Regions from separate parts of the Streptomyces sp. NPDC043738 genome, predicted to be linked through region 1. Evidence: riboswitches for the same ligand, from Rfam matches in the RefSeq annotation. Region 1 holds a riboswitch; each other region holds the start of a gene.
The links. Region 1 has a riboswitch for S-adenosylmethionine ahead of AC0680_RS19730 (amino acid ABC transporter permease). Riboswitches for the same ligand answer to the same signal wherever they lie in the genome.
Positions count from the first base shown of each region.

Region 2: it holds a riboswitch for S-adenosylmethionine, as region 1 does, so the genes downstream of both, thrC (threonine synthase) here and AC0680_RS19730 (amino acid ABC transporter permease) in region 1, are expected to answer to the same signal.
Region 3: it holds a riboswitch for S-adenosylmethionine, as region 1 does, so the genes downstream of both, AC0680_RS30905 (aminotransferase class V-fold PLP-dependent enzyme) here and AC0680_RS19730 (amino acid ABC transporter permease) in region 1, are expected to answer to the same signal.

Region 1 covers NZ_JBWKCJ010000014.1:89,007-99,464, reverse strand. The annotation lists gene AC0680_RS19760 (NtaA/DmoA family FMN-dependent monooxygenase) at 1-795, opposite strand, end outside; gene AC0680_RS19755 (LLM class flavin-dependent oxidoreductase) at 814-2,070, opposite strand; gene AC0680_RS19750 (flavin reductase family protein) at 2,222-2,758, opposite strand; gene AC0680_RS19745 (GNAT family N-acetyltransferase) at 2,808-3,545, opposite strand; gene AC0680_RS19740 (ABC transporter substrate-binding protein) at 3,691-4,716, opposite strand; gene AC0680_RS19735 (amino acid ABC transporter ATP-binding protein) at 4,821-5,744, opposite strand; gene AC0680_RS19730 (amino acid ABC transporter permease) at 5,741-6,823, opposite strand; SAM riboswitch class IV at 7,172-7,280, opposite strand; gene AC0680_RS19725 (PIG-L family deacetylase) at 7,613-9,460, shown strand; gene AC0680_RS19720 (pyridoxal phosphate-dependent aminotransferase) at 9,688-10,458, shown strand, end outside.
Region 2 covers NZ_JBWKCJ010000011.1:155,713-166,170, reverse strand. The annotation lists gene AC0680_RS17225 (response regulator transcription factor) at 1-420, shown strand, start outside; gene AC0680_RS17220 (sensor histidine kinase) at 417-2,267, shown strand; gene AC0680_RS17215 (hypothetical protein) at 2,368-2,811, opposite strand; gene AC0680_RS17210 (hypothetical protein) at 3,154-3,597, shown strand; gene AC0680_RS17205 (hypothetical protein) at 3,594-3,938, shown strand; gene groL (chaperonin GroEL) at 4,073-5,695, opposite strand; gene AC0680_RS17195 (cold-shock protein) at 6,131-6,334, opposite strand; gene AC0680_RS17190 (MoaD/ThiS family protein) at 6,822-7,100, opposite strand; gene thrC (threonine synthase) at 7,154-8,446, opposite strand; SAM riboswitch class I at 8,464-8,613, opposite strand; gene AC0680_RS17180 (glucosyl-3-phosphoglycerate synthase) at 8,812-9,768, shown strand; gene AC0680_RS17175 (alpha,alpha-trehalose-phosphate synthase (UDP-forming)) at 9,817-10,458, shown strand, end outside.
Region 3 covers NZ_JBWKCJ010000030.1:100,452-110,909, forward strand. The annotation lists gene AC0680_RS30890 (hypothetical protein) at 3-242, opposite strand; gene AC0680_RS30895 (rhomboid family intramembrane serine protease) at 570-1,250, shown strand; gene AC0680_RS30900 (Lrp/AsnC ligand binding domain-containing protein) at 1,247-1,528, shown strand; gene AC0680_RS30905 (aminotransferase class V-fold PLP-dependent enzyme) at 1,912-3,285, opposite strand; SAM riboswitch class IV at 3,466-3,583, opposite strand; gene trpD (anthranilate phosphoribosyltransferase) at 3,675-4,739, opposite strand; gene qcrB (cytochrome bc1 complex cytochrome b subunit) at 4,880-6,517, opposite strand; gene qcrA (cytochrome bc1 complex Rieske iron-sulfur subunit) at 6,514-7,578, opposite strand; gene qcrC (cytochrome bc1 complex diheme cytochrome c subunit) at 7,575-8,384, opposite strand; gene ctaE (aa3-type cytochrome oxidase subunit III) at 8,457-9,077, opposite strand; gene AC0680_RS30935 (response regulator transcription factor) at 9,353-9,754, shown strand; gene AC0680_RS30940 (L,D-transpeptidase) at 9,795-10,458, opposite strand, start outside.

The DNA of each region.
Region 1 (10,458 bases):
GTAACGGGCGAGGCGGCCCTTGACGTCCTGGTAGAAGGCCTGCCCCTCCTCCAGCTTGCTGTACCGGCTGAAGATCGCGTCGGCGCTGGAGGCCGCGAACTCGCGCCCCTCGTCGGACTCTCCGGCCTGGAAGATCACCGGGCGTCCCTGGGGGCCGCGCGGGACGTTGAACTGTCCGCTGATGTCGAACTGCTCGCCCTGATGGACGAAGGCTCCGGCCTTGGCGTCGCGCAGGAAGGTGCCGGTCGCCTGGTCGGCGATGATCTCGTCGCCGCGCCAGGAGTCGAACAGCTCGTGGGCCGTGGTCAGGAACTCCTCGGCCCGGGTGTAGCGCTCCTCCTGTGGCAGGAAGCCACCGCGGCGGAAGTTCTCGCCGGTGAAGGCGTCCCAGGAGGTGACCACGTTCCAGGCGGCGCGCCCGCCCGACAGGTGGTCGAGGCTGGCGAACTGGCGGGCGACCTCGTAGGGCTCGTTGAAGGTGGAGTTGATGGTGCCGGTCAGACCGAGGCGTTCGGTGACGGCCGCGAGTGCGGTGAGGACGGTGAAGGTGTCGGGCCGTCCCACCACGTCGAGGTCGTAGAGCCTTCCGCCCTGCTCGCGCAGCCGCAGCCCCTCGGCGAGGAACAGGAAGTCGAACTTGGCTCGTTCGGCGGTCCGCGCGAAGTGCGCGAAGGAGCTGAACTCGATGTGGCTGCCGGCCTCGGGGTCGCTCCACACCGTGGTGTTGTTGACGCCCGGGAAGTGTGCCGCGAGGTGGATCTGCTTGAGCGGCTTGTCCGTTGACGACGTGCTCATTCGTTAAGTCCCTCCGGCTCAGGCGGTGGCGGTGGCGGTGGCGTAGCGGTTGGCGGGGCGGGCGAGTCCGAGCAGCCCGCGCAGGGTTCCGGCCTCGTAGGCGCGCCGGAAGGCGCCTCGGCTCTGGAGTTCGGGGACCAGGCCCCTGGTGATCGCGGGAAGGTCGTGTCCCAGGACGGCGGGGCGCAGCCGGAAGCCGGACAGTCCGGCCTTGCTCACCTCCAGCAGCAGATCGGCGAGTTGGGCGGGCGTGCCGGTGAAGATCCGGGCGTCGCTGGTGTAGGCGTGTCCCGCGAGGGCGTCGAGACGGTCCCGGCGGGCCTTCGCGGCGGCCGGAGTGTCGTCCAGGAACACCACCAGATCGCCGAACAGGCGCAGCGGCTCGTCCGCACGCCCCGCCGCGTCCTGTTCGGCCCGCACCGCGGCGACAACGGCGCGCGCCTGGTCCGTGTCGTGCGGCGTGAGGTACCCGACGTCGGCGGAGCGGGCCACCAGCCGGAACGGGGCACCGGTGGCGTTCTCGTGCGCCAGCGCGCTCACCAGGGGCTGGCCCTGCGGCGGCCGGGGTGTGATCGAGGGGCCCTTGACGCTGAAGTGCCTGCCCTCGAAGTCGATGTAGTGCAGCTTGTCGCGGTCGATGAAGCGGCCGGTGGCCACGTCCCGGATCTCCGCGTCGTCCTCCCAGCTGTCCCACAGCCGGCGCACCGCTTCGACGTAGTCGGCCGCCTCGTCGAGGAGGTCGGTCGTCAGGTCCCGTACGGTCGGGGTGTCGAGGTCCCCGAGCTCGAACCGGGGGAACGTACGGCGGCCGAAGTGCGCGGCCTCGTTCGGGCGCGCCGTCACCTGCACGCGCAGGCCCGCTCGACCGGTGCTCACGTAGTCGAGGGTGGCGATCGCCTTGGAGAGGTGGAACGGCTCGGTGTGGGTGGCCACCACGGTCGGCACGAGTCCTATGTGCCGGGTCAGCGGGGCGACGCGGGCGGCGATGAGGACGGCGTCGAGCCGTCCGCGCACCTGGTCGGTACGCCCGTCCGGTTCCAGGAAGTGCGAGGACTGTGGTCCGAGCGAGTCCTCGATCGTCACGAAGTCGAGCAGCCCGCGTTCGGCCTCGGCAACGAGGTCGGCCCAGTAGCCGGCGGTGAACAGGTCCCGGGGCCGGGCCACCGGCTCGCGCCAGGCGGCAGGGTGCCAGCCCGCGCCGTCGAGCGCGACGGCCAGGTGCAGCGGAGCGGAGGAACGGGCCGAAGAGGGCGGGGAGGAGGGGGATGAGGACACGATGGGGCGCCTTCCTGAAGGGTCGTGAGTACCGGGAGTGGGCTCGTGTACCGGGAGCGGGCTCATCTCGTCGTGAGCGGGATGGGCGTGGTGATCGGGGTAATCAGAGTGAGCGTGGTGATCAGAGTGATCGGGGTGATCGTCGCGCTGGTCATGAAGCGCGACGGATCGGTGGTGGGAGCAGTGGACGGGCCGCGGCGAAGGCCCCGTCGTGGTGCACCAGTGCCGTCGCGTCCTGACGCACCTCGCCGGTCTCGACCTCGCCGACGACCAGCAGATGGTCGCCGACGGGCTGACGCAGCGTCACCCTGGCAATGAGCCAGACGGGTACGTCGGCGAGGACGGGCAGGCCGTCCGCGTGCTCGGTCCAGTCGACGCCCTGGAACCGGTCGGTGCCACTGAGCGCGAACTGCCGTGCCACTTCGGCGTTCTGGGTGCCGAGGAGGTGGACGGCGAACCGGTCCGCCGCGCGCACGGCCGGCGCGGTCGAGGCGCCCAGGCTCAGGCAGAAGGACACGAGGGGCGGCCGCAGCGATACGGAGGTGAAGGAGGTGGCCGTGAAGCCGGCCGGGCCCGGCACGGTGATCACCGTGACTCCGGCTGCGTGGCGCCGCAGGGTGCGGCGGAGGATGTCGTCGGCGGCAGCGCCCGCGGAGGTTCGTGCGGGACGGTTCTCGGAGGTGATCATGTCGGTTCCCTTCGGCGTCTGGGCGTGGGCGGGCAGGGCGGCTGCCTGTTCACGGCGTCGGTGCCGGACGACCGTCCGGGGTGCGCACCAGCAGGAAGTTCGTGCGATGGCGCAGGGTGAAGCCGATCGACTCGTAGAGGCGGATGGCGGTGGTGTTGCCGGCGTGGGTGTGGAGGAAGGGGGTGTCCCCGCGCTCCCGGATCCCGGCCGCCACCGCCCGGACCAGTCGTGTGGCCAGGCCCTGTCCCCGGTGTGCCGGGTGGGTGCAGACCGCGCTGATCTCGGTCCAGCCCGGCGGACGCACGCGCTCCCCCGCCATGGCGATGAGCGCTCCCCGGTGCCGGATGCCGAGGTAGGTGCCGAGTTCGACGGTGCGGGGCAGGAAGGGGCCCGGCCTGGTCAGGGCGATCAGGTCCAGGATCTCGGGGATGTCTTCCGGTCCGAGGCGCACCGCTTCGGGGGCCGGTTCGGCGTCCAGCCCGGTGTCGACCAGTTGGACGCCCTGCCCGCTCTCCACGGTGTCCCATCCGTCGGGGGCGGCGCGCGCGCCCGTGACGGCGGTGGCGGTGTCCGGGCCGACCAACGCGGCCAGGTCCTCCCAGGCCTCCGGATCGGCCGGGTCGGCGAGGGCGGTGAAGGGGCACACGTCCAGGGGGTAGCGGGCAGCGCGGCCGAGGCGCTCGGCGAACCGAGCATGCGGCCCGGTCAGCGCGGCCCATACGGCGTTGTCCAGGACGTGCGGTTCTGCCGGGCTCTGCGCGGGGGAAGGAGAGACGCTGGTGGACATGGTGGTGAGAGGGCTCCGTGGAATCCGTGGCATCCGTGGGATTCGTGACATCGGTGTCATCCGTGGCGGACATGGCGGTTCGGTGCGCCCGGGACTCCGACGTGGCGCCGGCGTCCCGGGCGGCAAAGACCCGTGCGAGCGTTGATCAGGAGTTCTCGAGCGGCAGGCCGGGCGGGTTGACCTGGGAGGTCTTGACCGCCTCGTTGGAGAGGTTCCAGGCGGCCAGCCACTTGGCGTACTGGCCGTGCTCGATCAGGTAGTTGATCGCCTCGGAGACCGGCTCGGCCAGCCCGCTGCCCTTCTTCGAGGTCGCCGCGATCAACCCCTGGAGCTTTGCGCCGGCCCCGGAGAACTTGCCCGCACTACGCGTCGCGTTGGGGGTCCTCGCCGTCCGGGTGATGTGGTACGCGATTCCGGGGTTGGGGCCGAAGTGGGCGTCGATCTTCCCGCTGTTCAGCGCCAGGTAGACACTGTTGGCGTCCGGGTAGTACTTGACGGTGAGGTCCTTGCCCTCGTTCTTCAGCTTCGCCTTCCACTCCAGCAGGATCTTCTCCTGGTTGGTGCCCCGGCTCACCGAGAACGTCCTGCCGGCCAGGTTCCGGTAGTCGCCGTCGAAGTTCCAGGTGCTCTTCTTGGGCACCTCGAACCCCAGGTTGTCCTGCCGGTAGGTGGCGAACTCGTACTTCTTCTTGCGCTCCTCGGTGTCGGTGACGTTGGAGAAGGCCGCGTCGACCCGGCCGCTGTCGATGCCGACGAACATGTTCTCCCAGGTCGAGTTCTTCAGCTCGGGCTTCAGCCCGAGGACCGCGGCCACCAGCCGGCCGAAGTCCGGTTCGGCTCCGGTGAGGGTCTTCTGGTCGTCGCCCACGAAGGCCAGCGGCGGGAAGCCGGCCGGCAGGGCGCCGACGCCGATGACCAGCTTGCCCTTCTTGGCGATCGGCCGAGGCAGCTTGGCACTGATGGACTTGACCTCGGAGACCTTGAGGTCGGTCTCCTTGCCGGCTCCGTTGGAGAGGGCGCCCACGGCGACCGTCCCGGACGGCCTGCTGTCGGACCTGCCGGCCGCGTCGCTGTTGCCCCCGCAGGCGGAGATGCCGGTGGCGAGGGTGGCGACGGCGGTGCCCGTGGTGAGGCCGCGGAGGAGTCGGCTGCGGAGGCTGCGGATGCGCATGGCTGTCCTTGGTTCGGTGAGTGGCGGTGGCGGTGTGGTGTGGGTTCTTCGGTGGTGTGGGGGCGAGCCACGGCGGGGCCGCGGCAGTGGGACGAACGGCGGGGTCAGAGCACCTTGCTCAAGAAATCCCTGGTCCGCTCGTGCTTCGGCTGGTCCAGCACCTCGGTGGGCGGGCCCTGTTCGACGATCCGGCCCTCGTCGAGGAAGACGATCTGGTCGGCGACCTCACGGGCGAAGCCGATCTCGTGGGTGACGATGATCAGGGTGGTCCCGCTGGTGGCCAGGTCCTTGATGACGGCCAGGACTTCGCCGACCAGTTCGGGATCGAGCGCGGAGGTGGGTTCGTCGAAGAGGATGACCCCCGGCCGCAGGGCGAGGGCGCGTGCGATGGCGACCCGCTGCTGCTGGCCGCCCGACAACTGCCGTGGATGGGCGCCGACCTTGTCGGCCAGGCCCACCCGGCCGAGCAGTTCACGGGCCAGCTCCTGCGCCTCGGGCCTGGTCAGCTTCCCGGTGGCCACGGGAGCGGCAGCCACGTTGTCCAGCGCGGTCAGGTGCGGGAAGAGGTTGAAGTTCTGGAAGACGAAGCCGATCCGGCTGCGCTGGGCCAGGATGGCCCGCTCGCTCAGCTCCTTGAGCCTCCCCCGGCCTTCCGCCGGGGTGACCCCCGTCTTGCCGCGCTCGCCGAGCCCGCGCACACCGATCGGCTCGCCGTTCACACTGACGTACCCGACCTCGGGCTTCTCCAGGTGGTTGATCACCCGCAGCAGCGTGGACTTGCCGGACCCCGACGGCCCGAGGATCACGGTGACCTCACCGGGCCGCACGGTCAACTCGACGCCGTCCAGGACCCGGTGGGCCCCGTACCACTTGTGCACGTCGTGGACCTCGACGGCGGCCGGTCGTACCTCGCCGGTCTCAGTGGTCTCGACGGCCTCAGTGGTCCTGGGGGTCTCGACGGCCTTGGCGGCCCGGGTGGTGTCACCGGCCCCTGGCGTCCGGGAGACCTCGGTGGTCTGGGTGGTCATATCGCTGTCTCCCTCCGCGCTCGGGCCCGCAGATCACGCAGACCGGTCCGCAACTTCTGCAACGGCGTCGGCGGCAGGATGCGCGTCGCGCCCCGGGAGAAGTACCGCTCGACGTAGAACTGGACGACGGAGACGGCACTCGTGAGGAGCAGGTACCAGACGGTGGCGACCAGCAGCAGCGGGACGATGTCACCGGGGTAGGTGCTGCCCATGCTCTGCACGGAGCCGAACAGATCGAGCAGCGAGACGTAGAAGACGAGCGAGGTGCTCTTGATCAGGTTGATCAGCAGATTGACGTAGTTCGGGGTGATGGAGCGCAGGGCCTGCGGAAAGACGATCCTCGTGAACTGGTAGCCCTTCGGCAGGCCGAGTGCCGATGCCGCCTCGTGCTGCCCCTGGTCGACCGCGAGGATGCCGCTGCGCACCACCTCGGACGCGTACGCCGCCTCGTTCAGGCTGAGTCCGACGACCGCGACGACGATGTCGGTGGCGAGCCGGGACTCGTCGAACGTGAAGAAGGCGGGACCGAACGGAACCCCGAGGCTCAGCGTCTTGTACAGCGCGCTGAAGTTGTAGAGGAACAGCAGCACCACGATCAGCGGGACCGAACGGAACAGCCAGGTGTAGGTCCAGCTGACCGCCCGCAGCACCGGGCTCCGGGAGAGCCTGCCCAGGGCGATGAGGATGCCGCCGAGGAGACCGAGCACGGCGCTGTACGCGGTCACTTCGAGGGTGATGAGCAGACCGTCGAGGATCGTCGGGCGCAGGAACCAGTACTGGAAGCGGTCCCACTGGTAGAAGGGGTTGGTCACCAGTCCGTGGACGACCTGGGCGACCAGCACCAGCACGATCGCCGTGGCGATCCAGCGGCCCGGTCTGCGCAGCGGCAGCACCCGCTGTGCCGCCGGTGGCCGCGGTGCGGTGTCGTCGGCACCCGGCCGTTCGGCCTCGGAAGGTCCGGCTTCGGAAGGTCCGGCCTCGGAAGGCCGTACCGGACGAGGTGCGGAGGAGGGTTCGGGGATCTCCTCGGCAGGAGGCGCTGAGGCAAGGGATACCGCAGCGCCGGGGGATTCACTCATGGAGGGCTCCAGCGAATTCGGACACCCCGGACCACGGATGCGGCAACGGCACGGCGGCCCCGGAGGGGCTCTGCGTGACGATGCGCAGGGAGGCGCGGAACGGGGGCTGGGAAGGAAAGGAGCACACCGCGACAGCGGTGGGCGTCACAGATGCAGCGAACCGTCAGCCGTCAGTCTTGGCAGACGGCACGGCAGGTGCAGCTCAGCTGCCGGTACACAGTGCGCTGTTGACGCGGAGCAGATCGACCGACCGGTTGGCGCACAGCAGCAGGCAGCCACGGCGCCGCCATGCGGCCGTCCCGAAGGCTGCGTACATTTCCGTCACCATCACTGTTCTGGCCCGTGCGGGCCTCGCGCTTACCGAAAGTCTTCCGGTCCGGTCGTCACCTGGGGCACCCCACCGCGGTGCGAGGGTTGCCGGTCAGCAAGCCAGGGCTTGTCGCTGACGCTCATGACCGATCTACGGCGTAAGTTAGACAGACCTCGGACATGATTGTCAAAGCCTGCCCGACCTGTGGGACGACAAAACCGAGTCGGGAGAGTCCTGACGGCAAAACCGAGTCGGGAGAATCCTCGCGGGATGCAGCGGAACGCGCACAGCCATGTCACACCCCGTCAGGCAGGGTCCCCCTCCCTCCCCTTGCCGAAGCAGCGGATCGGCTCACCCCTGTTCGGGCGAAGGGAGGAAGCCGATTGCTGCTGTTCGGGGCAGGCTGCCCCTGTCGCTGATCATCGCCGCGCACGTCACACGTCCTGTCATCGTGCGTCTCCAAAGACAAGGATGGCCTCTTGACGGGATCGAAGCCTCGGCCTGCCCTGCCGGCCGCGTTCTGCGTGCTCGGCCTGGTCGGTAGCGCGCTCATCGCGACCGCCTGTGCGACAGGGAGCGGGCCGGAGACACGGGCCGCTTCCTCCACGAAGGCGGATCCGGCGCACACCGATGTGCTGTTCATCGGAGCCCATCCGGATGACGAGTTCCAGTCCCTGGCCACGTTCGGACAGTGGGGGGAGAACCCGGGGCTGAGCACCGGCGTGGTGACCGTCACCCGGGGCGAGGGCGGCGGGAACGCCTCCGGCGACCAGGAGGGCGCCGATCTCGGCATGATCCGTGAGGACGAGGAACGCAAGGCCGTCGGGCGGGCCGGTATCCGCAATGTCTTCTACCTCGACAAGCCGGACTTCTGGTACACACTGTCCGCCCCTCTGACCACCACCATCTGGAACCGAGCACCGCAGCCCCCGACGGACACCCTCTCGCGGCTGGTCCGGCTGATCCGGGCGACCACCCCGCACAAAGTGGTGACCATGGACCCGCGCCCGTTCAACCAGCACGGCAGCCACCAGGAGGCCGGTCGCCTCGCCGTCGAGGCGTTCCGTCTCGCCGGCGATCGCAACGCGTTCCCCGAGCAGATCGACGGGGAGAAGTACGCGGTGTGGAAGCCTTCCCAACTGCTGGCCCAGAGCTGGGGCTTCAAGGGGCCCGTAGGTGCCGCCTGCGCCACGGCGAAGTCCAGGGATCCGCACACCGGACTGCCCGTCGTGGGCGTGTGGACCGGCACGCGGTCCACCAAGAACCCGGGTAGGACGTGGGCCCAGATCGAACGGGACGCGGCCCGCGACTACGTCACCCAGGGATTCGGCTCACTGCCGCACACGGTCGAGACCAAGCGGGAGCGGCTGCCCTGCGAATGGTTCACCGTCCTGGCCGACCGCAGCAATCCGCCGGCACCCGCGGTGCGCGAGCAGTCCGGGCTGCGCCCGCTGTACGCGGGTTTCCGTGACTGGGCGCGGCGGATGAAGATGCCGTGGCTGGCCAATGACGCCCAGCCCTCCTACCCCGCCCACTCCTCCACCGACATTCCTGAAGTCGCCAAGACTCCCGTCGTGGACGGGGTGGCCGGCCCGGGCGAATACCCGGGTCCGAAGCTGGAGCTGCAGCACTGGGAGGGAGAGGAGTGCAAGGGCGAAAGGGACTGCGCGGCCGCCGTCGAATTCTCCCGCCACGGCGACGACCTCTACGCCATCGTCCACGTCACGGACGACATCAAGGGCTATGCGCTGGACGCCGCCGGCGACTGCAAACGCCACTGGCGCACCGACGCCGTCGAGATCGACCTCGACCCCCAGGGCCGCTCCGACGACACCTCGACCACCTTCAAGGCCGGCGTCCTCCCCTTCACCAAGGGCGGCAAGGTCCCCTGCGCCGAGCGGGACGGAGACAACCGCCAGGGGCCGGCGAACCGCAACGCCCCTGGTATGGCCGTGGCCTCCGTCGACACCGACCCGTACAAGGGCTACTCGGTCGAAGCGAGGATCCCGCTCGCCGATCTGCCCGCCCCGGCCGATCCTGATCGCCTCACCGCCAACGTGCTCCTCTACGACTCCGACACCCAGGACAAGACCGGCAAGACCCGCCTGGCCTGGTCCCCCTACGGCAGCGCCCAGGCCGACCCCTACGTGTGGCGCACCCTGCGCCTGCCCGGATACGTCCCGCCGCCCGGGCGTCCGACACGTCCCGCCGAGATCCCCCAGGACGCGGCGCGGAGCGCGAAGTCCCGGGCCTCCGTCGAGCAGGCCCGCCGCACGGGTGTCCCCCTCGCGGGCGGCCCCCGCAACCCGCCGAGCCAGACCCCCTGAGGCCTCCTCCGGCAGCGTCGCGTTGATCTGCCCGGGTGACTTCGTCTGAGGCACCGTTTCCCGCTGGTACGCCACGGATAACCGACCAAAGCGGACACTCCGGGCCGCAGGGGGTACACGCGCTGGAAGGGGCCACGGCCATCACTGCCACCGACGACGTCTCAGAGAACGCTGCCGCCATCCTGTACGGGATCACCGACCCCGAAGAGCGACTCGCCCTCCACCATGTGTCGCTGCCGGCACCGGTACTGAATCTGGCCGTCGCGGAGAACGTCCTCCTCTACGACTCGCTGAAGGAGGACGTCTTCAAGAACCCGGAGATCGGCCCGGAGGACATCCGCTACAAGAGGTCGTACGGCACGGACGAGCTGCGGCAGCACATCGCGCGACTGCTCAAGCAGACGATGTCACCAATCGTCGAGGCCGACGACATCTACGCCACCGCGGGAGTCTCCGGAGCACTGGAGTGCCTGGCCTTCGCCCTCGAACAAGGCGAGGTGCTCGAACCGGGCGACCGGGTGCTGCTGCCCGCCCCCTCCTGGCAGGGCTTCAAGTGGTGCTTCGAGCAACGGCCCGGCCTCCGGTGCGTGTTCGCCCCACTGCCGGTGACGGGCGCCCACCCGTTCCAGCTGACGCTGAAGGCCCTCCAGGACGCGTACGACAACGCACACCCCCACCCCAAGCTGCTCGTCCTGACCAACCCCAACAACCCGCTGGGGGCCAACTACAGCAAGGAGCTGCTGGAGAGCATCTACACCTGGGCGCTGACGAAGACCGACATGCACATCATCTCGGACGAGATGTACGCGCACAGCCAGGTCGCCGAGGCCAAGCCCGGCTTCCACAGCGCGTTCTCCCTCGGCCTCTACCCCCAGCACCAGGACCGTGTCCACGTCGTCTGGGGCCTGGCCAAGGACTTCGGCCTCTCGGGCTTCCGGACGGGCTTCGTCCTCTCCCGCTCCGCGTACGTCCGCAAGGCGATGCGGGGTGGCAAGGGG
Region 2 (10,458 bases), on a different contig from region 1:
GCCGGCGCCGACGACTATCTCGTCAAGCCGTTCGCGCTCAAGGAGCTGGTGCTCCGGCTGCAGGCCCTGTTGCGCCGCCGCCCGCCCGTCGGCAGGGACGCGGTGCGGGTCGGTGACCTGGTCCTCGACACGGCCGCGCGCGAGGTGACGTACGGGGGTGCGGAGGTGCGGCTCACCCGGCGGGAGTTCGAGCTGCTGGAGGTCCTGGCCCGCAACGCGGGCGTGGTGCTCACCCGCGACCAGCTCCTGGACCGGGTGTGGGGCTACGACTTCGACGTACGCACCGACGCCGTCGACACCTTCGTCAGCTATCTGCGCCGCAAGACGGAGGCCGGGGGCCGGCCGCGCCTGGTGCACACGGTCCGCGGGGTCGGCTTCGTGCTGCGGGCGCCCGGATCGGGACCGGAGGCCGCGCGGTGAGGCTCTCCACCCGGATCGCCCTGGCCATGGGTATCGCCATGCCCCTGCTGGTCCTGGGCTCGGGGGCGCTGCTGCTGCGCCTGGTCACCCATGACGTGCACGCCGAGCAGGACGCCCATCTGCGGGAGCGGGCCGCGGTGCTGCTGCCGACGGCCAGGGGGCTGCTGCGGACCGAGGCGGGCGGACGGCCGCGGCAGGCGGCGAACCAGGAACGGCGGCTGCTCGACGCGGGCCTCGACGTGGGGGTGCGGCTCCTCGCTGCCGCGGACGGGTCGACGGCGGACGGATCGGCGACGGACGAATCGGCGCCGGACGAATCGGCGCCGGACGGATCGGAGGCGTCCGGGAGCGGAGGAGGAAAGCGCGGCGGCGGCGAGGGCGGCGGCGCGAAGAGCAACGGCACGGCCCCCACCACGCGCGAGCAGGACACCACCACGCACGGGCCGGACACCACCACACGCGGGCAGGGCATCACGACACACGGGCCGGACACCACCACACGCAGGCCGGACACCACCACGCACGGGTCGGACGCGGCCAGGGACGGGCAGGGCACGACCACGGCCGTGCGGCCCTCGTACCGGGTGGTGGCCGAGGCCGGTCCCCGGCCGGACGCCGGCGCACCGCTGCCCGCCGCCGCGCCCGACCCGGTGACCGTACGGGCCCGCGGGCACGCCTGGCGCGCCCTGTCGGTGCGGGTGAGCGGCGCGAGCGCGCGTTCCGGCCCGCACGGCGTGCTGTGGGTGTTCTCCCGCGGATCGGCCGGGACCACCGAGATCGACACCGTGCAGCGGCGCATCCTGGTGGTGGCGCTGATCACCGCACCGCTGACCGGGCTGCTCTCGTGGGCCATCGCCGAACGCGCCACCCGGCCGCTGCGCCGCCTCCAGCACCGGGCCGGCGGTCTGGACCCCGGCACCAGCACGGCCCGCCTGGAGCACGCCCCGTCGCGGATCACCGAGGTGGACGACCTGGCCCGCACCCTGCGGACCGTCCTGGCCCGGTACGACGAGCAGGCGGCGCGGACCCAGGAGGCGCTGGCCACCGCGCGGGCCTTCTCCGCGACCGCCTCACACGAACTGCGCACCCCGCTGATGGGCATGCAGACCAATCTCGACGTCCTCACCGACCACCCGGACCTCGACCCGGCCGACCGGGCGGAGGTCCTGGACGACCTGCACGCCGGGCAGCGGCGGCTGATGGGCACGCTGATCGCGCTGCGGGCGCTCGCCCAGGGCGACCTGGTGGGGGCCGACGCCTTCGGTCCCGTGGACCTGTGCGAGCTGGTCGCCGTGGCGGTGCACGAGGTGGAGCGGCACCATCCCGGTGCCCGGCTGACGCTGCGCGCCGCCCCCGGGCTGAGGCTGAGCGCCTGGGAGCCGGGGTTGCGGATGGCGGTCGAGAACCTGCTGCGCAACGCGGTGGTCCACGGGAGCAGTCCGGGCGCGGCGGCGCGGGTCGAGGTGGTGCTGCGGCCGGGCGGTACGCCGGCGGAACCGGTCGCCGTGCTCACCGTGGACGACGAGGGTCCGGGCATCGCGCCGGAGGAGCGCCGGCAGGTCTTCCAGCGGTTCCACCGGCGCACCGGCAGCCCCGGCTCGGGGCTGGGGCTGACCCTGGTGGCCCAGCAGGTCGCCCTGCACCGCGGCACAGTGGAGGTCATGGACCGGCCCGCGGGGACCGGCGCCCGGTTCGAGGTGCGGCTGCCGCGGCCCGTCGACGTGGAGGCCGACACCCGCACCCTGCAACTGCCGCTGCGCCGCACCTGGTTGAGCGAGATTCCGGCCGAGGGGTTCGCACCGGAGCCCGCGTCAGGTCCGTACGGGAATCCGCACCGGGGCCCGTAGTGGATACCGCACCGGGGGCCGTAGTGGACACGGCCCGTAGGGGACACCCCCCGGGGGCTCCGCGCGGACTCCGGGCGCCGCCGCCCAGGGTCTGAGCCCGTCACCCCTCGTGGGGCCGGGGTTCCTTGACCACCCGCGTCGTCGTCCGGGTCGTGCCCGCGGAGCAGGTCACCGAGCGGAACCGCCCGCCGATCTCGGCGACCCAGAACGCGTCGGCGAGCGTGCGCGCCTGGACGGTCCGGCCCCGCCGCCACCCCCGGAAGGACACCTCGACGACGTCGGCACCGGGCGGCAGCTGCCCCCATGCCAGGGACCAGCGCGTCGCCGCCCGGCCGCCGTGCCGGCCGCCCCTGAGCGGGGAGAAGCACAGCGTGCTCACGACGGACACGTCGATCAGTCCGGCCTCGTTGTGCACCTCCAGCGCCGGGCGGCCCTCGGCGCCCCGCGCGAGGCGCAGCCGCCAGCCGCTCAGCGGCAACCGCAGGGCACGGGGCCCGAGGACGGTGAGGGTGGCGGAGCCCGTAGGGGAGGGCTCGTCCGGCATGAGGAAACCACCGCGGTCCACTGTTTCTCCCGGGGTTCGACGGCTCGATGCGTGCGCTGCCGCCGACGCGGCGCGGGCGCTGACGCTCAACTGCCCCGGAGCGTAGGGGCGCTCCTTGTGGATTCCTTGTGTGCGCCGAACGCCCTCCGGCCCCTGGCGACGCACACCGCACCGCACCGCACCGAACCGCACCGCACCGCACCGAGTCACAAGGTCCCCACAAAGAAGGCTCCTACGGTCTGCGGCACGGCCGGCCGGTCCGCCTCACCGTGACGTGAGGACGGACGCGGCCGGGTCCGACCACTGGCGAAGACCCATTCGTTCCTGGAAGGGAGCACCACCATGCAGCGTCCCAAGAGCGCCGTGGCAGGAGTTCTGGCCGCATTCGCTCTCACCGGTTCCCTGCTGGCCACGGCAGGGCCGGCGAACGCGGCGGACGACGGCCCGGCCCCCGCGGCGACGACCTCGCAGTCCGGCGGCAAGGGCGAGGGCAAGAGCAAGGGCAAGGGCATCTGTGCGCGGGTGCCCCGGCTGGAGGAGCGCATCACCAAGGCGCTCGACCGGCTCAACGGCGACGCGGACACCAAGGGTTCGATCGCGCGGATGGAGGTGCGGGTGAAGAGGGCCCACGCCAGGAACCACGACGAGGTGGCCACGTTCCTCCAGGACCGGCTCACCCACCGCAAGGAGCTGAAGCCGACCCTCACCCGCAAGCTCCGTGACCTCAAGGCCGTTGCGGCCTGGTGTGCGAAGAAGGACGACGCCAAGGGCGGCGGCGGCTCGTGAGGCGGTCCGCCCGTCGGCTCGCGCTGCTGCTGATGGCGGCGGTGGCGGTACCGGTCCTGGCGGCCACCGGCTGTTCGCAGGGCTCCGGCGGGGCGTCCTCGGGGGGCTCCGCGCGAAGCGGTGCGCCGTCCTCGGCATCGCAGGGGCCTTCCGAGTCGTCCGAGTCCTCAAACTCTTCCGGCTCACCCGGCTCACCCGGCTCTTCCGAGTCACTCGGTTCATCCGAATCGTCCAGCTCTTCCGACCTCTCCGCCGAGGAGGCGGAGATGGCGAAGAAGGTCCGGGACGCCGAGAAGGCGGCGGACGACGCGGACGCCGACGCGGCCGGGGACTCCCGGTGAGGAGCCGGTGAGGGAGCCCCCTGAGGCTCCCGTACGACAACGCCGTCGGGGCGGCACCCCCTGGGAGGAGGGTGCCGCCCCGACGTATGTGCGGACGTGTGATCCGGGAGGGATCAGCGTTCCGATCCGGAGGATCAGAAGTCCATGTCACCGCCCGGCATGCCGCCCGGAGCGGCCGCGGCGGCCTTCTCCGGCTTGTCGGCGATGACGGCCTCGGTGGTGAGGAACAGCGCCGCGATGGAGGCGGCGTTCTGCAGCGCGGAGCGGGTGACCTTGGCCGGGTCGATGATGCCCTCGGCGACCAGGTCGACGTACTCGCCGGTCGCGGCGTTCAGGCCGTGACCCGGGGTCAGGTTGCGCACCTTCTCCACGACGACGCCACCCTCGAGGCCGGCGTTGACGGAGATCTGCTTCAGCGGGGCCTCCAGGGCCAGCTTCACAGCGGCGGCACCGGTGGCCTCGTCGCCGTCGAGCTCCAGCTTCTCGAAGACCTGGGAGGCCTGGAGCAGGGCGACGCCACCGCCGGCGACGATGCCCTCCTCGACGGCCGCCTTCGCGTTGCGAACGGCGTCCTCGATGCGGTGCTTGCGCTCCTTGAGCTCGACCTCGGTCGCGGCACCGGCCTTGATGACCGCAACACCGCCGGCGAGCTTCGCCAGGCGCTCCTGCAGCTTCTCGCGGTCGTAGTCGCTGTCCGAGTTCTCGATCTCGGCGCGGATCTGGTTGACGCGGCCCTGGACCTGGTCGCTGTCGCCGGCACCGTCGACGATGGTGGTCTCGTCCTTGGTGATGACGACCTTGCGGGCGCGGCCGAGCAGGTCGAGACCGGCGTTCTCCAGCTTGAGGCCGACCTCCTCGGAGATGACGGTGCCACCGGTGAGGATGGCGATGTCGCCGAGCATGGCCTTGCGGCGGTCACCGAAGCCCGGGGCCTTGACGGCGACGGACTTGAAGGTACCGCGGATCTTGTTGACGACCAGGGTCGACAGGGCCTCGCCCTCGACGTCCTCGGCGATGATCAGCAGCGGCTTGCCGGACTGCATGACCTTCTCCAGGAGCGGCAGCAGGTCCTTCACGTTGCCGATCTTGGAGTTGACGATCAGGATGTACGGGTCGTCGAGCGACGCCTCCATACGCTCCATGTCGGTGGCGAAGTACGCCGAGATGTAGCCCTTGTCGAAGCGCATACCCTCGGTGAGCTCCAGCTCCAGACCGAAGGTCTGGGACTCCTCGACGGTGATGACGCCTTCCTTGCCGACCTTGTCCATGGCCTCGGCGATCAGCTCGCCGATCTGGGTGTCGGCGGCGGAGATGGAGGCGGTGGAGGCGATCTGCTCCTTGGTCTCCACGTCCTTGGCCTGCTCCAGCAGGGCGGCGGAGACGGCCTCGACGGCCTTCTCGATACCGCGCTTGAGGGCCATCGGGTTGGCGCCGGCGGCGACGTTGCGCAGGCCCTCGCGGACCAGGGCCTGGGCCAGGACGGTCGCGGTCGTCGTGCCGTCACCGGCGACGTCGTCCGTCTTCTTCGCGACCTCCTTGACCAGCTCGGCGCCGATCTTCTCGTACGGGTCCTCGAGCTCGATCTCCTTGGCGATGGAGACACCATCGTTGGTGATCGTGGGGGCGCCCCACTTCTTCTCGAGGACGACGTTGCGGCCCTTGGGGCCGAGGGTGACCTTGACGGCGTCGGCGAGCTGGTTCATCCCGCGCTCGAGACCGCGCCGTGCCTCCTCGTCGAACGCGATGATCTTGGCCATGTGAAGTGGTCCTCCCGGACGGGGTGGATTTCTCCGGATCGGCACCCGTGCCCGCGACGGACGGTCCGTGCGCCGTGTGGTTCCTTGCCCCACCCGGCGTCCGGACCTCACCGGCCCGATCCAAGTTCTGTCACTCTCACTCGGAGAGTGCTAACGCCAATGATTAGCACTCGGGCAGGGCGAGTGCAAGCCGCCTGAAGGGGCTCGCCGAGGGTCGGCGGGTGGGCGAGGGGTGAGCGACGGGCGGGCGCCGGCCGCCCGTCGGGGCGCCGCCCGGGGCATTGCGCGGCGGCGAACGGCACGGCACGGACGCAGGCGGGACGAGGTGCGGGCGCAGACGACGGGGACTCAGGTCCCGCCGCGGACAGGGCAGACAGAAGGCCCGTACCCCATGACGGGGTACGGGCCTTCTCTACGCTGCAGTCGGCCCGCGCCTCAGGCGCTCACCCTGACCATGTCCGCCTGCGGCCCCTTCTGGCCCTGCGAGATCTCGAACTCGACCCGCTGGCCCTCCTCAAGGGTGCGGTAGCCGTCCATCTGAATCGCGCTGTAGTGGACGAATACATCCGCACCACCGTCGACCGCGATGAAGCCGTACCCCTTCTCCGCGTTGAACCACTTGACGGTGCCCTGAGCCATGCCTAACTCCCCTATTACTGGCCCTTGCGCAGGACCGCACTCCGCGGACCCGGGTCAGACCTCACCCCGCGAAATGGCCCGTGGGGTGTGCGCCGGAACGCGTCGACCGCCGCTGAATGTATCTGCACCGATGCCCAGCGCAACAGGTCAATCGGACGAGAATTCTGGCGCCGGAGAATCGGAAATATGCCGTGAAATCCCGTTCCTCCGGGGCAAGTCGGGCCGGGCATAGCGCACGTAAGCGACAAATGCCGCACACACTTTGCGCACAACTCTCCGCGGTTTCCTATGCGTTCGGCACGTGCGCGGAGTTATCCGGAACGGGGATCACCGCAATGGTATCCCCTTTCACTAAGCGGAATTGCCCCGTCCGATTTCAACGGACGGGGCAATTCCGGTCAAGTAGGTGAAGAGATGGCGCAAATTAGCGCTCACCCGTCGACCGATCGGGGGCGACCGGTCGACGGCCACCGGGCGCGTACGCCTTTCAGCAGCCGCCGGCGACCGCCGGGATGATGGAGACGCCCGCACCGTCCGGGGTCGGCGTCTGAAGGCCCTGCTCGAAGCGCACATCGTCGTCGTTGACGTAGACGTTCACGAAGCGACGCAGCTTGCCGGCGTCGTCCAGGACACGGGCCGCGATGCCCTGGTGGTTCTTCTCCAGGTCGGCGATCACCTCGGAGAGGGTCGAGCCCTCGGCGGTGACCTCGGCCTCACCACCGGTGTACGTACGGAGGATGGTGGGGATGCGGACCTTGACGCTCATGGGTTCTGCCTTCCGGACAGGGTTGGGGAGTGCGGGTTCGTAGAGCTGTGGACTCAGCCTGCCAGGCCGGCCTCGCGGAACGCGTCCAGGCTCGGGCGGATCGTGGCCGTCGGCCCGGACGTCGGCGCGACGGCGTCAAGCGTCTTGAGGCCGTCACCCGTGTTGAGGACGACGGTGGTCAGGGACGGGTCGAGCAGACCCTCCTCGATCAGCTTCCTGGTGACGCCGACGGTCACCCCGCCCGCGGTCTCCGCGAAGATCCCCTCCGTCCGGGCCAGCAGCTTGATCGCGTCCACGACCTGCTCGTCGTCGACGTGCTCCACCGCACCGCCCGTACGGCGCGCGATGTCGAGCACATACGGACCGTCCGCCGGATTGCCGATCGCCAGCGACTTGGCGATGGTGTTCGGCTTCTGCGGGCGCACGACGTCGTGCCCGGCCTTGAAGGCCGTCGACACCGGCGAGCAGCCCTCCGCCTGGGCACCGAAGATCCGGTACGGCCGGTCCTCGACCAGGCCGAGGGCGATCAGCTCCTTGAGCCCCTTGTCGATCTTCGTCAGCTGCGAGCCGGACGCGACGGGGATGACGATCTGGTCCGGGAGCCGCCAGCCCAGCTGCTCGCAGATCTCGTACGCCAGCGTCTTGGAGCCCTCGCCGTAATAGGGGCGGAGATTGACGTTGACGAAGCCCCAGCCCTCGCCCAGCGGGTCGCCGATGAGCTCCGAGCAGAAGCGGTTGACGTCGTCGTAGTTGCCCTCGATGCCGACCAGGTCGCCGCCGTAGACCGCGGCCATGACGACCTTGCCGGCCTCCAGGTCGTGCGGGATGAACACACAGGACTTGAAGCCCGCGCGGCGGGCCGCGGCGCCGACCGCGCCGGCGAGGTTGCCCGTGGAGGAGCAGGACAGCGTCGTGAAGCCGAAGGCGCGGGCGGCCTCGACGGCGATCGCGACGACCCGGTCCTTGAAGGAGTGCGTGGGGTTGCCGGAGTCGTCCTTGACGTAGAGCGCGCCGGTGACGCCCAGCTCGGCGGCGAGCCGGTCGGCCTTGACGAGCTTGGTGCAGCCGGGGTTCAGATTCGGCTTGTCCGCCACATCGGTGGGGACGGGCAGCAGCGGGGCGTAGCGCCAGATGTTGTCCGGACCGGCCTCGATCTGCTTCCGCAGCGCCTCGGGGTCGCCGCTCGGCAGGTCGTAGGCGACTTCGAGCGGCCCGAAACAGGTCGCGCAGGCGAAGAGCGGGCTCAGGTCGAAGCGCTCACCGCACTCACGGCAGGACAGCGCGACGGCGGGACCCAGAGCGACGGCGGGGGCGGTTTCGGTGACTTCGGTGCTGTACACAGCCATGGAGGCGAGGCCCTTTCTCCTCATCTTCCTCATGGCGCATCTCGCCATGAGACGGATTTGGCACCTTCCCTAGCCGGGAGCCTCGCGCGCGATGATCGCGACGGAGACCGGCTGGAGGGTTGCCGGGGCTTCAACGGGCCGTATCCCTCTGCCCCTCTGGATGAGCGGTATGGCGCTGGGACGAAACCCAGGCGTTTGTGGCGCGGCGACCCCGACATGCGACGGCCATCCGCGTTGTTCAAGACTGTAACCGAAGGCCCTGACAGTTGAGATAGTCGTCCGAACCGCGAGATGGATCACAGAATGGCCCACACGACGGATTGCATACCGGTCGCGGCACCGGCGGCCACCGAGGAGTCGTAGACGTGCTGGAAGAGGTGGAGCGCTGGCTGAGCAGCCGCTCCTGGTCCGCCGCGGACCGTCCGCTGGAGCAGCTGCTGGAGGCCAAGCGCCAGACGGGCCGCACGGTCAGCGTCGTGCTGCCCGCGCTCGACGAGGAAGCCACGGTCGGCGCGATCGTCGCCGCGATCCGCGCCGAGCTGATGTGCGACGCCGTCCCCCTGGTCGACGAGCTGGTGGTGCTGGACTCCGGATCCACCGACCGCACCGCCGAGGTCGCGGCCGCGGCCGGCGCCCGCGTCGTGCACCGCGACACCGTCCTGCCCCGGCTGCCCGCACTGCCCGGCAAGGGCGAGGTCCTGTGGCGCTCGCTCCTGGTCACCACCGGCGACATCATCTGCTTCGTCGACGCCGACCTGCGGGAGTTCTCCGCCACCTTCGTCTCCGGGATCGTCGGCCCCCTGCTGACCGACCCCGACATCCACTTCGTCAAGGCGATGTACGACCGTCCCCTGGAGGCCGGCGGCCGCCCGGGCGAACAGGGCGGACGGGTCACCGAGCTGGTCGCCCGCCCCCTGCTGAACCTCCACTGGCCGCAGCTGGCCGGCTTCGTCCAGCCCCTGGGCGGCGAGTACGCGGCCCGGCGCTCCCTCCTGGAGCGCCTGCCCTTCCCGGTCGGCTACGGCGTCGAGCTCGGTCTGCTCGTCGACGCCCTGCACACCGTCGGCCTCGACGCCCTGGCCCAGGTGGACGTCGGCGTACGCAAGCACCGCCACCAGGGCGGCCAGGCCCTCGGCCGGATGGCGGCCGCCATCTACCGCACCGCCCAGCTCCGGCTCGCCCGAGGCCACCTGGTGCGCCCCCGGCTCACCCAATTCGACCGCGGCGAGGAGGGCTTCGTCCCGCGCACCACGGACGTGGACACCGAGGAGCGGCCGCCCATGGCCGAAATCCCCGAGTACGCGGCGCGGCGGGCGGCCTGACCCGTGTCCGTACGTTTGCGCGGTTCTGCGGCGGGTTAATGTCGCGACATGGTCTCCGAGCGCAGTGCGGTCCGGGCAGGTGCCGAGGTTCTCGTCGCGTCCAATCGCGGGCCGGTGGCGTACGCCGTGGGCGAGGACGGGGCGCTGAGCGCCAAGCGGGGCGGGGGCGGGCTGGTGTCCGGGCTGTCGGCCATCGGTCCCGGCACCGACGCGGTGTGGGTGTGCGCGGCGCTCGGTGACGGGGACCGGGAGGCCGTACGCCGGACCGGGGGCGCCCTGGCACCCGAGGACACCGGTGGACAGCGCGTCCGCATGCTGGACATCCCGTCCCAGGTGCACGCCGACGCCTACAACGGCATCGCGAACTCGGTGCTGTGGTTCGTCCACCACATGCTCTACCAGACGCCGCTGGAGCCGGCCTTCGACGCCGGGTTCCGGCAGCAGTGGGGCGCGTACGAGACGTACAACCGCGCCTTCGCCCAGGCCCTCGCCGACGAGGCCGCCGAGGGGGCGGCGGTGCTGGTGCAGGACTACCACCTGGCGCTGGTGCCGGGAATGCTGCGCGCACTGCGGCCCGACGTACGCATCGCGCACTTCTCCCACACGCCGTGGGCGCCGCCGGACTATTTCCGGATGCTGCCGGACGAGATCGCGCGGCAGCTGCTGGAGGGCATGCTGGGCGCCGATCAG
Region 3 (10,458 bases), on a different contig from region 1:
TCTCAGGCGTTCGCGCCCGGACGGTCCACCAGTTCGATCTGGTCGACCGCGTTGCACCAGCGGCAGCGCACGGACTCGATGCTCTCACTGAGGACCTCGCGCTCCTCCACCTTCGGCTCCCCTGCCAGGTCCAGGTGGACGTACTCCACGACCTTGGCCTGGCGGGTCACATCGAAACGGGTGAGGTTGCCGCACAGCGTGCAGCGCCACCGGGTTTCGGCCGTCGGCAGGGGAACAGACATCGTGTCGTCCTCTTTCATGCTCGTCGATCTCATGCTGCTGCGCCGTTCACGCGGTGCGCCGTCGGACTGCGGAAGTACGCAAGGTACTGCCTGCAACCCTACGGCCTGATGGGGGGCCGGTGCGGGCCCCGCCCAGGAGCCGGGACGCGGCGAGGCACTCTGTCCCGATTGCCCGCATTACGCCATGATCACTTCATGACGGCGTCGGCTCCCCCTCCCCGTTCACCCCGTACTCCGCGCTCCGCGCGCGCCGATTCGCCCCGCCCATCCGGCCTCCTCCCCCGCCCGCCGCACCCCACCCGGTCCCTGACCGCGGTGTTCTCGCGGCTGACGAATGTGCTGATCGGCCTGTGCTGCGTGGTCTTCGTGGCCGGTCCCGTCTGCACCCTGAACCGGATGTACGGCACCGGCGACGCCCTGCTGAAGGCGCAGACCGCGTACTTCGAGCGGTGGGGCGTGATCCCGCTGGAGCTCTGGAGCGGTTCGCTGCGGGCGCTGATCACTCCGCTCACCGCGCTGTTCGTGCACGGCAGCTGGCTGCATCTGCTCGGCAACATACTGTTTCTGTACGTCTTCGGCGGGATGGCCGAGGCGCGGATGGGCCGGCTGCCGTTCGCCGCCTTCTACCTCATCATCGGCTACCTGGCGCTGCTCGGCTACGCGGCCGCGCACGCCTCCTCGGGCCAGACACTGGTGGGCGCCTCCGGCTCGATCGCCGGCGTCCTGGGCGCCTTCCTCTACCTCTTCCCCCGGGCCCGGGTCACCAGCGTCTTCCCCTTCCTGTTCTTCCTTCCGCTGCGCTTTCCCGCCTGGATCGTGCTGCTGTTCTGGTTCTTCCTCCAGTGGCAGGCCGCCCGGGACGACCCCCACGGGCCCGGCGTCGCCTACCTCGCGCACGTCGTCGGCTTCACGCTCGGCTTTCTGTACGCCTGGGTCCGGTACCGGAGGGATAGTGTGGGGGCCACCAGGGCGAATGACCCGGCGACCGAGGGAGAGAGCCAGCCGTGATCACGTCGATCGTGCTCATCAAGACCAGCGTGGACCAGATCCCCGAGATCGCCCAGAAGATCGCCGCACTGGACGGCGTCAGCGAGGTCTACTCCGTCACCGGCGCCCACGACCTCATCGCCATGGTCCGGGTCGCCGCCCACGACGACCTGGCGGACGTCATCCCCGGCCGGATCAGCAAGGTCCCCGGCGTCGCCTCCACCGAGACGCACATCGCCTTCCGCACGTACTCCCAGCACGACCTGGAGGCGGCGTTCGCGATCGGGCTCGACGCGTAGCGCTGCGCTGGGCTTGCTTCCCACGTTTTCGGCTGTCCCGCCGTGGGGGTTTCGCTTGGTTCGCCTGCGGCGGGCTGGGTGCCGCTGCGCGGGGCGTTTTCGGCAGCGGGTGCGCCCCTCCGGACTCCGTCCTGCGGTCCGCCCCCTCCCGTGGGAGGGGGAGAGAGACCGGTGGGGCCGGACGTCAGCGTTCGTGCGCCGGTAGTCGACGGAGCAGGTCAGTCCCCACCGGCCCGTCTTCCCACTCACCCACGGGAGGGGACAGACCGTAGGACGAAGTCCGTAGGGCTGTCACCGCACCCGACACACAACCGCCCGCCGCAGGCGCAACGGCGAGAAACCAGCACGGCGCCGCAGCCGACAACGTGGGACGGCTCCCCGCGTCAAAGAGACGCGGGTACGCAACGGCCGTCCTCCGTGCGGTAGTTCCACCGTGCGCCGTCCGCGATGAGTTCCTTCACCGCGCCGACGAAGCGGTCGATGTGCTCGTCGGGGGTGCCGGCGCCGAAACTGACGCGGATGGCGTTCAGGGCGCGCTCGCCGGGGGCCGCCTCGGGGGCGCCGCACTCCCCGGGGTCCTGCGGCTCGCTGCCCAGCAGGGTCCGCACGAGCGGGTGCGCGCAGAACAGGCCGTCGCGTACGCCGATGCCGTACTCGGCCGACAGCGCGGCGGCGAAGTGCGAGCTGTTCCAGCCGTCGACGACGAACGAGAGCACGCCCACCCTGGGTGCGTCGTCGCCGAAGAGGGAGAGCACCCTGACCTCGGGCACCTCGGCCAGGCCCTGCCGTACCCGGGCGATCAGCGCCTGCTCGCGGGCGCCCAGGTTGTCGAAGCCGGCCTCGGTCAGCGCCTGGCAGGCGGAGGCGATCGCGTAGGCGCCGATGACGTTCGGCGAACCGGCCTCGTGCCGGGCGGCGGTGGTGTGCCACTCGACGTCCACACCGCCGTCGGTGCGCCGGGAGACCCTGCGGCTGGCGCCGCCGCCGGCCAGGTACGGCTCGCCGTCCTGCAGCCAGTCCGCGCGGCCGGCCAGCACCCCGGCGCCGAACGGCGCGTACAGCTTGTGGCCGGAGAAGGCGACCCAGTCGACGTCCAGTTCGGCGATGTCGAGGGGGTGGTGCGGGGCGAGCTGGGCCGCGTCCAGCACGATCCGCGCGCCGTGGGCGTGGGCCGCGGCCGCCAGCTCCCGCACCGGCCACAGCTCACCGGTCACATTGGAGGCACCGGTCACGCACACCAGCGCCGGCCCGTAGGGCTCGCGCTCGGCGAGCGCCCTCTCCAGGATCTCCACCGCCTGCTGCGGGGTGCGCGGCGCGTTGAGGTACGTCACCGCGACGTCCGCCCGCTGCTCCCACGGCAGCAGCGAGGCGTGGTGCTCGGTCTCGAAGACGAACACCCGGGTGCCGGGCGGGAGTACGGAGGCGAGGAGGTTCAGCGAGTCGGTGGTGGCGCGGGTGAAGACCACCTGGTCGCCGGCTCGGCAGCCGAGGAACTCGGCGATGGTCCGGCGGCTGTTCTCGAAGAGGTCGGTGGAGAGCTGGGAGAGGTATCCGGCGCCGCGGTGCACGCTGCCGTAGTACGGGGCGTAGGCGGCCACGTCGTCCCAGACCCGCTGGAGCGCCGGTGCGCTGGCGGCGTAGTCGAGCGCGGCGTAGTCGACCTCGCCGCCGGTCACGAGCGGGACCAGGACATCGCGTCCCAGAACCGGCAGCGGGGCACAAACGGAGCTGTCGGCGGCAACGGCGGAAACAGACATGGCGAACTCCCGTGAGAGACAAGCGAATTCGCTGCGGGCGGACGCGTCAGGGTGCGTCACAGCGCACTGCGGGGCGCCGCAGCGTGAAAGGAAAAGGGGTGCGGAAAAGGGGCCGTCGGGCCCTATCGCATTCGCTGGTTCACGGAAGTTCTCCCTCGGGGACCAGGATCCCTGGCGAGGGATCCGCGCTTGCCGCAGACCTCGCTGCCTGCGGCCTGGTCATCACCCGGGGCACCCCGCCACGGACGGAGGGTTGCCGGACAGCGGGCCGGGGCCTGTGTCGCTGTCACTCGTGACCTGCGCAGCATCATGCCACACGATCAACAACGCGCAAGCCCCGGTCCGTATGACGGACTGGGGCCTGCGTCACACTCTGCGTCACCTGCCGCTCATGCGTTGCTGGCGGTCACCCACCGCTCCAGCGCCCGCCTGGCGGCGCCGGAGTCGATCGAGGCGGCGGCCTTCTCGATGCCCGCGCGGATCTGCGCCGCCAGGGGGGCGTCGTCCGGCTCCAGCGCGACCAGTGCGGCCGCCGCGTTCAGCAGGACCGCGTCGCGTACCGGTCCGGTCTCACCGTCCAGCAGCCGGCGGGCCACCTCCGCGTTGTAGGAGGCGTCCGCGCCGCGCAGGGCCTCGACGGGGACCAGGTCGATGCCGACGTCCCGCGGGTCGAAGTGCTCCTCGCGCACCGTGCCGTCCCGCACGACCCACACCCGGGAGGTCGCGGTCGTGGTCAGCTCGTCCAGGCCGTCGTCGCCGCGGAAGACCAGCGCCGAGGAGCCGCGCTCGGCGAGCACCCCGGCCAGGATCGGCGCCATCCGGGCGTCGGCGACGCCGGTCGCCTGGGCGCGGACCTTCGCCGGGTTGGTCAGCGGGCCCAGCACGTTGAAGGTCGTGCGGATGCCGAGCTGGCCCCGGGCGTTGGCGACGTGCCGCAGCGCGGGGTGGAACTTCACCGCGAAGCAGAAGGTGATGCCTGCTTCCTGCGCGACCTCGGTGACCCGCTGCGGGGTGAGGTCGAGGTTGACGCCGAGCTTCTCCAGCACGTCGGAGGCGCCGCTGGCCGAGGACGCCGCGCGATTGCCGTGCTTGACGACCTTCGCGCCGGTGCCGGCCACCACGATCGAGGACATCGTGGAGATGTTGACGGTCTTGGCGCCGTCGCCGCCGGTGCCGACGATGTCGACGCTGGGGCCGGGGACCTCGATCAGCCGGGCGTGCGCGTACATGGTGCGGACGAGTCCGGAGATCTCGGCGACGGTCTCGCCCTTGGCTCGCAGCGCCACCGCGAAGCCGGCGATCTGGGCGTCGCTGGCCTCGCCCCGCATGATCTTGTCCATCGCCCAGGCGGTGTCGTCGGCGCTGAGGTCACGGCCGTCGAGGAGGGCGTTGAGGATGCCCGGCCAGGTGTGGGCCGCCACGCTGTCGCCGCCTGCCGGGGTCACAACGTTCATGGTCCACGCTCCTGGTGTGTTTCCTGCTTATGCCGTCACCCTATCGACCCCGCGGGCACGCCGGAGGGCCCCGTCCGATCGCCGGACGGGGCCCTCTGGGTGGCGTGCTGCCTACGGTGCGCTACGAGGCGCCGAGGGGATCAGTGGTGGCCGTGGCCACTGGTGATCTCCTGGTACTCCTCGACCGTGGGCTTGGCGATGACGCTGTCCTCGCCGTAGTAGGACTTCGAGAGCTTGGCGCGCAGCTTCTGCGAGCGCTTGATCTTGCGCTTGACGCCGTTCTCGTCGACCTCCGGGCCCAGCTCGAGCGGCTTGGGCTGCTCGTGCTGCGTCAGGAGGTGCAGCTGCTCCTGGTCGAGCGGCTCGTGGACCTCGATGAACTCACCGTGCGGCAGGCGCTTGATGATGCCGGACTCGCGGCCGTGCAGCACCTTGTCCCTGTCGCGCCGCTGCAGACCCAGGCAGATCCGCTTGGTGGCGATGAAGGCCAGCACCGGTCCGACGAAGAACGCGATCCGGACGAACCAGGTGATGGTGTTGATCGACAGGTGGAAGTGGGTCGCCCACAGGTCGTTGCCACCACCGATCAGCATCACGAAGTACGCGACCAGCCACGCCACACCGAAGCCGGTGCGGGTCGGGACGTTGCGCGGGCGGTCCAGGATGTGGTGCTCGCGCTTGTCGCCGCGGACCCAGGACTCGACGAACGGGTAGACCGCGATGGCGACCAGGACCAGCGGGAAGATCAGGATCGGGATCAGCACACCGAAGTTGATGGTGTGGCCCCAGAAGTCCCACTCCCAGCCCGGCATGACGCGGACCAGGCCCTCGGCGAAGCCCATGTACCAGTCGGGCTGGGCGCCCGTGGAGACCTGGTCGGGCCGGTACGGTCCGATGGCCCACACCGGGTTGATGCTGGCGACCGCGGCGATCACCGAGATCACACCGAAGACCAGGAAGAAGAAGCCTCCGGCCTTGGCCATGTAGACCGGCAGCAGCGGCATGCCGACGACGTTGTTGTTGGTCTTGCCGGCACCCGGGAACTGGGTGTGCTTGTGGTAGAAGACCAGGATCAGGTGCGCCACCAGCAGGCCGAGCATGATGCCCGGCAGCAGCAGCACGTGCACCGTGAAGAACCTCGGGATGATGTCGTGCCCGGGGAACTCGCCGCCGAAGATGAACATCTGCAGGTACGAACCGACCAGCGGCATCGCCAGGATGACGCCCTCGATGAACCGCACGCCGGTACCGGAGAGCAGGTCGTCGGGGAGCGAGTAGCCGGTGAAGCCGGTGAACATGCCCAGCACGAACAGCAGGAAGCCGAACAGCCAGTTGACCTCGCGCGGCTTGCGGAAGGCGCCGGTGAAGAACACCCGCATCATGTGGACCATCATCGCGGCCAGGAAGACCAGCGCGGCCCAGTGGTGGATCTGGCGGATGAGCAGACCACCGCGGACGTCGAAGCTGATGTCCAGCGTCGACTCGAAGGCCTGGGTCATCCGGATTCCCTGCATGGGCACATAGGAACCGTGGTAGGTGACCTCGGCCATGCTCGGGTGGAAGAACAGCGTCAGATAGACACCGGTCAGGATGATGATGATGAAGCTGTAGAGCGCGACCTCACCCAGCATGAAGGACCAGTGGTCCGGGAAGATCTTGCGCATGTTGGCCTTGGCGAGGCTGTAGATGCCCAGCCGGCCGTCCGCCCAGTCGGCGATCCGCTCGCCCCGCGGCGCCTGGCCGCGGCGCGGGTTGGTCGCGCTTTGTTCGTTACTCATCCGCGCTCCCAGAAGCTCGGGCCGACGGGCTCCGCGAAGCCGCTCGCGGCCTCCAGGAAGCCGTCCTTCTCCGTGATGTGCAGCTGCGGCAGGGCGTGTCCGGCGGGACCGAAGATCACCCGACCACCGTCAGCGAGGTCGAAGGTCGACTGGTGGCAGGGGCAGAGCACGTGATGCGTCTGCTGCTCGTACAGGCTGATCGGGCAACCCACGTGGGTGCAGATCTTCGAGTACGCCACGATGCCCTCGTGGGACCAGGCGAGCTCCTGCTTGTCCTTGATGTTCTGCGGCTGGATCCGCACGAGCATCAGGGCGTCCTTGGCGATCTTGTTGTTGAAGTCGTGGTCGTCCTCCTCCAGGCCCTCGGGCTTGGCGAAGGTCAGCGACCCGACCGCGATGTCCTCGGGACGCAGCGGGAGGTTGGTGGACTGGTTGACCAGGCGGACGCCCTTCTTCCAGCCCGTGGTGCGCAGCTTGGTCCCCGGCAGCGGACCGAGGTCGCGCAGCAGGACGACGCCGGAGAGCGGCACCAGGGCCAGCGCGCCGAACATCGTGTTGCGGATCAGCTTGCGACGGCCGAAGCCCGACTCCTCGGCACCGGCCTGGAAGTCGGCCATGACCTTGGCCTTGACCTCGGGCGTGGCCTCGATCGGGTGGCGGTCGTCGGCGACCTCCACGTCCGACATCAGCGTGCGGGCCCAGTGGACCGCGCCGGCGCCGATGCAGAACAGCGCCGCACCGAGCGTCAGGCCGAGCGCGAAGTTCAGCGCGCTGATGTGGCCGATCGGCCAGATGTAGACGATCTTGTCGATCGGGACGGCCACGTACGAGGCGATGAAGCCGACCGTGGCGATCATGGACACCAGGAAGAGGAGGGCGACGGTGCGCTCGGAGCGCCTGGCGGCCCGCTCGTCGATGTCCTGGGCGCGGTGCTCGTGGGGCGGCAGCCCCGGGTCGGCGAACGGGTTGTCCGCCTTCGTCACCGCGCCTTCGTGAGCCGTCTCCCGCTCACTGGGAAGAATTTCTTCTGGCACGTCTGCGTGTCGTCCAGTCTCGCTCATGACTTCTTGGCCTTCGTAGTCCGGGCTGCGACCCAGATGGCGACCACTACCAGCGCGCCCAGGCCGAAGATGTAGCCGAAGAGACCCTCGCTGACCGGGCCGAGACCGCCGAGGTCCAGGCCGCCGGGGCTCTCGGATTCATCGCCGTTGACGGCGCCGAGGTACGCGATGATGTCCTTCTTGTTCTGCTTGCTCAGCGAGCCGTCACCGAAGGAGGGCATGTTCTGCGGGCCGGTTTCCATGGCCTCGTAGATGTGCTTCGGGTCCACGCCCTCGAGCGTCGGTGCGTACTTGCCGTTGGTGAGGGCGCCGCCCTTGCCGGTGAAGTTGTGGCACTGCGCGCAGTTGGTGCGGAACAGCTCGCCGCCCTTGCCGATGTCGGCACCATCGGGGCTGTACTGCGACTTCTCCGGGACGGTGGGACCGGCGCCCAGCGACGCGACGTAGGCCGCCAGGGCCTCACGCTGGGCGTCGTTGTAGATGGCCTTCTTCCGCGGCACCTGGGCGCCGGGCTGCTGGGCCGGCATCCGGCCGGTGCCGACCTGGAAGTCGACGGCTGCGGCGCCGACGCCGACCAGGCTCGGGCCGTCGGAGGTGCCCTGACCGCCGGTGCCGTGGCAGCTTGCACAGCCCACGGCGTAGAGCTTCTTGCCCTCCTTGATGGCAAGGGACTGGGCGGTGTCATCGGCCTGAGCCTTGTCCGCCGGCGCGAACGCGGCGTACAGCCCCCCGGTGACCGCCAGCGCGAGGAGTAGGACGACGAGCGCCGCCAGCGGATGGCGCCGTCGTGCGGAGAGCTTTTTCACGGATTACCCCGGTGTCAGGATCTTCTGCGTCGATGCTGTGGATATGTCTGTCTGATGCGGAGCCGGCAGGGGCTACTTGATCAGGTAGATCGTGGCGAAGAGGCCGATCCAGACGACATCGACGAAGTGCCAGTAGTAGGACACAACGATGGCCGCGGTGGCCTGCGTGTGGGTGAACCTCTTGGCCGCGTACGTCCTGCCCAGGACCAGCAGGAAGGCGATGAGTCCGCCCGTCACGTGCAGTCCGTGGAAGCCGGTGGTCAGGTAGAACACCGAGCCGTACGGGCCGGACGAGAGCGACAGGCCCTCGTGCTTGACCAGCTCGGTGTACTCGAAGACCTGACCGCCGATGAAGATCGCACCCATCACGAAGGTGACCACGAACCAGGCCCGGAGCTTCTTGACGTCGCCGCGCTCGGCCGCGAAAACGCCGAGCTGGCAGGTCAGGGAGCTGAGCACCAGGATCGTGGTGTTGGTCGCGGAGAACGGAAGATTCAACGCATCGGCGGATTCCTTCCAATACTCGGCGCCGGTCACCGATCGGAGGGTGAAGTACATCGCGAAGAGGGCCGCGAAGAACATCAGCTCGGAACTCAGCCAGATGATGGTTCCGACGCTGGTGAGGTTCGGCCGATTGACCGACGGGTGCGCGTGCCCGGTTTCTACTGTCGTTGCTGTCGCCACGACCGACATTATGTCGGTCGCTTATCCCGCCCTCACTCCGGGGGGTGCCGTTCGGTGTGTCAAGGACGTATGCCCTGCTCGTACGGCCCAATTCCACGGTCGCCCGAAGGGGGGAAGCACCGGCGGGCCGGGCCGTCGGCGGGGCCGCCGGAAGACGGTCCTGACGGCCCGTCGGGCAGATCTTGGATGTGTTCAACCCCTCCTGCGGGCGCCCGTTGCGGGAGTAGCATCCGGCGCAACAGTGCCACCCGATGCTGTGCCGCTACGAAGAGCGTGGAGGAACGATGCAGGCGACTGCCACGGTGCTGGTCTACAGCGACAACGCCACCACCCGCGAGCAGGTCCGGCTGGCGGCCGGACGGCGCCCCGCCGCCGATGCCCCGCAGATCGAGATCCTGGAGTGCGCCACCGCCCCGGCCGTCCTGGAGGCCCTGGAGCAGGGCGGCATCGACGTCTGCGTGCTGGACGGCGAGACCGCCCCCGCGGGCGGGATGGGGGTCTGCCGGCAGATCAAGGACGAGATCTTCCAGTGCCCGCCGGTGCTGCTGCTGATCGGCCGCCCGCAGGACGCCTGGCTGGCCACCTGGAGCCGGGCGGACGCCGCGGTGACCCATCCGATCGATCCGGTGGCCTTCGCCGACGCCCTGGCCGGGCTGCTGCGGCGCAAGCACCTCGTACAGGCCTGAGCGGCCCGCTGACGGTCTCTTAGGGCCCGCAGGGCGGCCGCTAGATCTTCGGGCGCAGCCGGGCGTCGTCGCTGGGGTTCTGCTGGCGCTCGGCGGCTCCTGTGGTGGTGCCCTTGCCCTTCAGGGCGCTGCCGGCGCGCCATTCGTTCCACGGCAGGTTCCAGTCGCCGTAGCCGTTGTCGAACGGCGTCATGGTCTCGCCACCGCTGTTGACGACCTTGACGATGTCGCCGACCCGCACGGTGTTGAAGAACCACTGGGCGTTGCTGGTGGACATGCCCGTGCAACCGTGGCTGACGTTCGCCGCGCCCTGCGATCCGACGGACCAGGGTGCGGCGTGGACGTACTCACCGCTCCAGGTCACCCGGGTGGCCCAGTAGACCGGCAGGTCGTAGGCCTCCGAGCTCCCGGCGGCGATGCCGACGGTCGAGCTGCGCATCCGTACGAAGCTCTCCTTTCCCAGCACGACCTTGACGCCGTTGCGGGTGGAGAATCCGGGCTTGCCGGTGGTGACGGGGATGGTGTTGATCGTCGCGCCGTTGCGCTTCACCGTCATCTGGTGCGCCGCCGCGTCGGTGACGGCCTCCAGGCGGTCGCCGGTGGTGAGTCTGACGGGCTTGGAGTCGCCTCCGTAGAACCCCTTGGCGATCTTCAGGCCGGCCAGGTTGCTGTGCACCGAGATGGTGGCGTGGGCGGGCCAGTAC